Regions from separate parts of the Streptomyces sp. NPDC053426 genome, predicted to be linked through region 2. Evidence: riboswitches for the same ligand, from Rfam matches in the RefSeq annotation. Region 2 holds a riboswitch; the other holds the start of a gene.

Region 1 (3,404 bases), on a different contig from region 2:
GTTCCTCCGTGTCGACGGAGTACGTACGGGGTTCGAAGTTGTCGCCGGTGCGCTCGAACTGGGTCAGGGACGGGCGGATCAGATGGCCGCGGGCCAGGCGGAGCTGGGCGGTGCGGTAGATCGCGGCGGCCATCCGGCCGAGGGCCTGGCCGTCCTGGTGGCGGTGCTTGCGGACACCGACGTCCACCTGGGCGAGGGCGTCCAGGCCGACCAGGTGCAGGGCGTCGACCAGCATGCCGAGCTCGACGCCGTACCCGACCGGGAACGGGAGCTGCTCCAGCAGGGAGCGGCGGGCCGCGTACTCGCCGCCGAGCGGCTGGACGAAGCCGGCGAGCTGGGGCCAGTGCATGTTCAGCAGCGGGCGGGCCATCAGCTCCGTGACCCGGCCGCCCTGACCGGCGGCGATCGTGCCGGAGGCGCGTCCGTCGGACACCGTGAGGGGACGGTCGTACATGGCCTTGACCAGGTGCACGTCCGGCTCGGTGAGCAGCGGGCCGACGATGCCGGAGACGAAGTCGGAGGAGAACTCCCGCAGATCCGCGTCGACGAAGCACACGATGTCGCCGCGGGTGACGAGCAGGGAGCGCCACAGCACCTCGCCCTTGCCGGGCACCGCCGGTATCCGGGGCAGGATCGCGTCCCGGTGCACCACGGTCGCGCCCGCAGCCGCCGCCACCTCGGCCGTGCGGTCGGTCGAGCCCGAGTCGACCACCACCACCTCGTCGACCAGCGGGACCTGGAGCACCAGGTCGTGCCGGATCACCGAGACGATCTCGCCGACCGTCGCCTCCTCGTCGAGCGCGGGCAGCACCACGCTCACCGTCTGCCCCGTGGCACGTTTCGCCGCCAGGATCCGGTGGAGCGGGCGGTCGGCCACGGACCAGGAGCGGTCGATCAGCCAGCGCTCGACTTCTTCCAGCACGGTCCCGGACTCCTCACTGGCCTGTGATCCATCTCGCGGTGCGGACGACTATCTCAACCATGCAGGCCTTCGGTTACAGTCTTGAGCAACGCCGACGACCACCGCATGCCGGGGTCACCGCGCGGACGACAACTGAACACCGCTCATCCAGAGGGGCAGAGGGATACGGCCCGATGAAGCCCCGGCAACCCTCCAGTCGGTTCTTGTCACACGGACGTGGCGAGGCTCCCGGCTAGGGAAGGTGCCAAATCCGTCTCACGGCGAGGTGCGTCGTGAGGAAGATGAGGAGAAAGGGCCTCGCCTCCATGGCTGTGCAGACCGTTGCAAGCACCACCGATTCCGCTGTAGACCTCGGCCCCGCCGCCGCGCTCTCCTGCCGCGAATGCGGACACCGCGTGCCCCTCGGCCCGGTCTTCGCCTGCGAGGAGTGTTTCGGCCCGCTGGAGATCGCGTACGACTTCTCGGCCCACGACACCGAGGAGCTCCGCAAGCGGATCGAGGCGGGACCCGCGAACATCTGGCGCTACGCGCCGCTGCTGCCCGTCCCGGCGGACGTGGCGACCAAGCCGAACCTGAACCCCGGCTGGACCAAGCTCGTCCAGGCCGACAACCTCGCGCGTGAGCTGGGTGTCGACGCCGGCAAGCTGTTCGTCAAGGACGACTCCGGCAACCCGACGCACTCCTTCAAGGACCGCGTCGTCGCCCAGGCCATCGAGGCCGCCCGCGCCTTCGGCTTCACCACCCTCTCCTGCTCCTCCACCGGCAACCTCGCCGGCGCCGTCGGCGCCGCCGCGGCCCGGGCGGGCTTCCGGTCCTGCGTGTTCATCCCGCACGACCTGGAGCAGGGCAAGGTCGTCATGGCCGCCGTCTACGGCGGTGAACTCGTCGGCATCGAGGGCAACTACGACGACGTGAACCGCTTCTGCTCCGAGCTGATCGGCGACCCGGCCGGCGAGGGCTGGGGCTTCGTCAACGTCAACCTGCGGCCGTACTACGCGGAGGGGTCCAAGACCCTCGCGTACGAGATCTGCGAGCAGCTCGGCTGGCGGCTCCCGGACCAGATCGTGGTCCCGATCGCCTCCGGCTCCCAGCTCACGAAGATCGACAAGGGGCTGCAGGAGCTGATCAAGCTCGGGCTGGTCGAGGACAAGCCGTACAAGATCTTCGGCGCGCAGGCCGAGGGGTGCTCGCCGGTGTCCACCGCGTACAAGGCGGGGCACGACGTCGTACGTCCGCAGAAGCCGGACACGATAGCCAAGTCGCTGGCGATCGGGAACCCGGCGGACGGGCCGTACGTGCTGGACATCGCCCGTCGGACGGGCGGGGCGGTGGAGGACGTGAACGACGAGCAGATCGTGGACGCGATCAAGCTGCTGGCGCGTACCGAGGGGATCTTCGCGGAGACCGCCGGTGGTGTGACCGTGGGGGTCACCAAGAAGCTTCTTGAGAGCGGTGCCCTCGACCCGTCTTTGACCACCGTGGTGCTCAACACGGGTGATGGTCTGAAGACGTTGGACGCGGTGGCGGGGACGGGGCTTACGGCGACGATCCGTCCGAGCCTCGAGTCGTTCCGTGAAGCCGGGCTTGTCTGAGTCGTTCGTCTGCGGACCGTCTGTGGCTGGTCGCGCAGTTCCCCGCGCCCCCAGGGTGCTGTCCCTTCCGGAGGTTTTGTCGTGAGCGTGACTGTCCGTATCCCCACCATCCTGCGTACCTACACCGGTGGGCAGGCCGAAGTGAGCGCCGAGGGGGCCACCCTCGGGGAGGTCATCTCGGACCTGGAGAAGAACCACACCGGGATCGCCGCCCGGGTGCTGGACGATCAGGGCAAGTTGCGGCGGTTCGTGAACGTCTACGTCAATGATGACGACGTGCGGTTCGAGCAGGGGCTCGAGACGGCCACCCCGGACGGGGCCGGCGTGTCGATCATTCCGGCGGTGGCCGGCGGCTGATCATTACCTTCGGTAATGACGGTTACCGAGCGTTTGGGACTTTGCCCCCTCCGTGAGAGATGCGGAGGGGGCAATTCCATGGGGTTGAGCGCGGTAGAGTTGGGGAACGCGCTCCCGATCCACTGATCGGAAACACTGAATTCCTGCCGCAGACCCGACTGGATGTAGCCAAAGTGCGGGCACCTTTCGCGGCATTTGTGACCTTTGCGCAGCCCGACTTGCCCTGGAATGAGGCGAATTCTCGCCACATTCCGGACCGGCGTCGTCCAGATTTCTCGTCCGATTGACCTGTTGCAGACGGCAGTTGGACAGATACATTCAGCCGCGGTCGACGCGTTCCGGCGCACGCCCCCAACCGTTGGGGGGTGAGGTCTGACCCGGATCCGCGAAGTGTGGATCTGTGCAAGGGCCAGTAATAGGGGAGTTAGGCATGGCTCAGGGCACCGTCAAGTGGTTCAACGCGGAGAAGGGGTACGGCTTCATCGCGGTCGACGGTGGTGCGGATGTTTTCGTCCACTACAGCGCGATCCAGA
Region 2 (3,404 bases):
CGGACCTGGATAGGGTGGACACCACCGGGACCCTGCCCGGTCCTCGGACTCTTCTACGACCATCAGGAGCGGCCATGAGCGCTGTGACCCCCGCTGGAGGCGACACCGCGGCGGGCCGTTCCTGGCCCGCCCTGCTGAACGGACTGCTGGACGGCCGGGACCTGACCGCCGAGGACACCGCCTGGGCGATGGACCTGATCATGCGCGGCGAGGCGACCGACGTGCAGATCGCCGGGTTCGCGGTGTCCCTGCGGGCCAAGGGCGAGACCGTCGAGGAGATCACCGGCTGCGTACGGGCGCTGTACGACCACGCCCATGTGATCGAGGTGCCGGGCGAGACGGTCGACATCGTCGGCACCGGCGGCGACGGCGCCAAGACGGTGAACATCTCCACGATGTCCTCGATCGTGGTGGCCGGCACCGGCGCGAAGGTCGTCAAGCACGGCAACCGGGCCGCGTCCTCCGCGTCCGGCGCCTCCGACGTCCTGGAGAAGCTCGGCGTCAATCTGGAGCTGACGCCGAAGCGGGTGGCCGAGGTCGCCGAGGAGGCCGGGATCACCTTCTGCTTCGCGGTGAAGTTCCACCCGGCGCTGCGCCACGTGGCCGCCGCGCGGGGCCAGCTCGGCGTCCGCACGGTGTTCAACTTCCTCGGCCCGCTGGCCAACCCGGCACGGGTCAAGGCACAGGCCGTCGGGGTCGCCGACCCGCGGATGGCGCCCATCATGGCCGGGGTGTTCGCCGAGCGCGGCCACTCCTCGCTGGTGTTCCGCGGCGACGACGGACTCGACGAGCTGACGACCACCGCCACCTCCCGGGTGTGGGTGGTGCGCGACGGCAAGGTCACCGAGGAGGCCTTCGACCCGCGTGACGTCGGCATCGAGCTGGTGCCCGTGGAGGCGCTGCGCGGTGCCGACGCCTCCTACAACGCCGAGGTCGCCCGCCGGCTCCTCGACGGCGAACCGGGCCCCGTACGGGACGCGGTGCTGCTGAACTCGGCGGCGGCACTGGTGGCCCTGGAGCCGGGCGGCGGCACCCTGACGGAACAGCTCCGCGCCGGAATGGCGAAGGCGGCCGAGGCGATCGACTCGGGAGCCGCCAAGCGGGTCCTGGAACGCTGGGTGACCGTCAGCAACGCGTAAGGCCTGCCCGGCGGGGGTGCCGGAGAGGCGGGGGCCGGTGCGCGCGTCCGCACCGCCTCGCGGCTGCGGACTCCCTCACACTCGGCTTCCCCCCCGGCTTCGTTCGAGTGGGGGTTCCCCTGCACGGGGAACCCCCGTCACCCCCGCTCACCGGGGCCGCGAGGCACCGTCGGTTTCCTCCAGCCCGGTCCGCCGGGCGGGCCCCGCCGCCCGGCGGTGGGATGTCCCGCGATCCGGACATGGGTTGCGGGGCGTCGATCATTTCGCGTACTTTTCCGTTCAGGTCATGAGTGACAGCCATCAGGCCCCGGCCGGCTGTCCGGCAACCCTCCGTCCGTGGCGGGGTGCCCCGGGTGAAGACCAGGCCGTGAGCAGCAAGGCTCACGGCAAGCGCGGACCCCTCGCACACCAGGGGTCCTGGTCGTCGAGGAGTCTTCCGTGAGCAAGCGAATGCGCTAGGGCCGCCGAGCCCCGCCTCCGCGCACCCCTTTTCCCTTCCTTCCGCGCTTGAGCGATGTGCGCTCGCGCGGGGATTCCGCCTGCCTCACCGGGAGTTGTGTCATGTCCGTCCCCACCGTCGCCGCCGACCGGTCCGTCCGCGCCCCGCTGCCCGTCCTCGGCCGGGACGTCACCGTTCCCCTCGTCACCGGGGGCGAGGTCACCTACGCCGCCCTCGACTACGCCGCCAGCGCCCCCGCCCTCCAGCGGGTCTGGGACGACGTGGCCGCCTACGCGCCGTACTACGGCAGCGTCCACCGGGGCGCCGGATACCTCTCCCAGCTCTCCACCGACCTGTTCGAGAACGCCCGCCGGACCGTCGCCGAGTTCCTCGACTGCCGTACCGGGGACCAGGTGGTGTTCACCCGGTCCACCACCGACTCCCTCAACCTGCTCGCCGCCGCGCTCCCCGACGGCTGCGAGGTCTTCGTCTTCGAGACCGAGCACCACGCCTCCCTGCTGCCCTGGCGCGACGCGCGCGTCACCTACCTGGACGCCCCGCGCAGCCCCCGCCAGGCGGTGGAGAACCTGGAGCGCGCCCTCGCCGACCGCGACCCTTACGGCCCCGCCCTGGTCTGTGTCACCGGCGCCTCCAACGTCACCGGCGAGCTGTGGCCCGTACGGGAACTGGCCGCCGCCGCGCACGCGCACGGCGCGCGGATCGTGCTGGACGCCGCCCAGCTCGCCCCGCACCACGCCGTCTCGGTGACCGACCTGGACGTCGACTGGGTCGCCTTCTCCGGGCACAAGCTGTACGCCCCCTTCGGCTCCGGTGTGCTGGCCGGCCGCGTCGACTGGCTCCGGGAGGCCGAGCCCTACCTCGCGGGCGGCGGCGCCAGCCGCAAGGTCACCCGGCGCGGGGACGGGGGAGTGGACGTGGAGTGGCACGAGGGCGCCGCCCGCCACGAGGCCGGCTCGCCCAACGTCATCGGCGCCTACGCCGTCGCGTCCGCCTGCAAGGCGCTCACCGAGGCCGGGTTCGAGGCGCTGGCCGCGCGTGAGGAGCGGCTGGTCCGGGAGGTGCGCGAAGGACTCGCGGACGTGCCCGAGGTGCGGTTCCTGTCCCTGTTCGGGGACGACGCCCCGCGCGTCGGTGTGCTCTCCTTCGTCGTGGAGGGCTGGAACAGCTCCCACTTCGCCGCGGCGCTGTCCGCGGAGTACGGCATCGGTGTGCGGGACGGGTTGTTCTGCGCGCATCCGCTGGTGCGTACGCTGCTCGGTGGTGATGCGCGGGCGCAGGGGGAGTGCGGGGCGCCTGAGGCGGGGCCCGGTGAGAAGTCGCTCAACGCGATTCGGGTCAGCTTCGGGGCGGGGACGCCCGATGAGCACGTGGAGCGGTTCGTGCGGGCGGTGCGGGAGCTCGTGCGGGACGGGGCTCGCTGGAACTACCGGACGGTGGACGGCCGCTGCGTACCGGACACCTCCGGCCGGGAGTGATTTCTTTCGCCCCCGCCGCCCCTTCCCGTCCCGACCTGGGGCTCCGCCCCAGACCCCGCTCCTCAAACGCCGGAGGGGCTAAATGTCAGCCCCTCCGGCGTTTGAGGAGCAGGGGTCCGGGGGCAGCGCCCCCGGGATGGGACGGGTAAGGGCGGCGGGGGCGGAAAAACTAGGTGGTCGCCGGCAACCGGGCGCCCAGCACGATCATGCGCAGGGCGCGCTCCGTGGCGTCGGTGAGGAGCTCCGCGCCGCGCACCAGCGCCTCCGCCAGAGCCATCGGCGCGGGCAGGATGCCATGACAGGCATCCACCCCCGGCACCTCCCCCGCCC

The links. A riboswitch is a leader RNA that binds a small molecule or an ion and turns the genes downstream of it on or off. The one in region 2 is predicted to bind S-adenosylmethionine.
Region 1: another riboswitch for S-adenosylmethionine. It lies ahead of thrC (threonine synthase); the one in region 2 lies ahead of ACZ62B_RS31310 (aminotransferase class V-fold PLP-dependent enzyme).

Annotation. Positions count from the first base shown of each region.
Region 1 is NZ_JBVJKE010000033.1:17,761-21,164, reverse strand. Features, by position in the region: gene ACZ62B_RS37430 (glucosyl-3-phosphoglycerate synthase) at 1-922, opposite strand, end outside; SAM riboswitch class I at 1,063-1,210, shown strand; gene thrC (threonine synthase) at 1,228-2,514, shown strand; gene ACZ62B_RS37420 (ubiquitin-like small modifier protein 1) at 2,596-2,871, shown strand; gene ACZ62B_RS37415 (cold-shock protein) at 3,302-3,404, shown strand, end outside.
Region 2 is NZ_JBVJKE010000018.1:153,545-156,948, reverse strand. Features, by position in the region: gene trpD (anthranilate phosphoribosyltransferase) at 75-1,139, shown strand; SAM riboswitch class IV at 1,422-1,538, shown strand; gene ACZ62B_RS31310 (aminotransferase class V-fold PLP-dependent enzyme) at 1,701-3,074, shown strand; gene ACZ62B_RS31305 (glycerate kinase) at 3,244-3,404, opposite strand, start outside.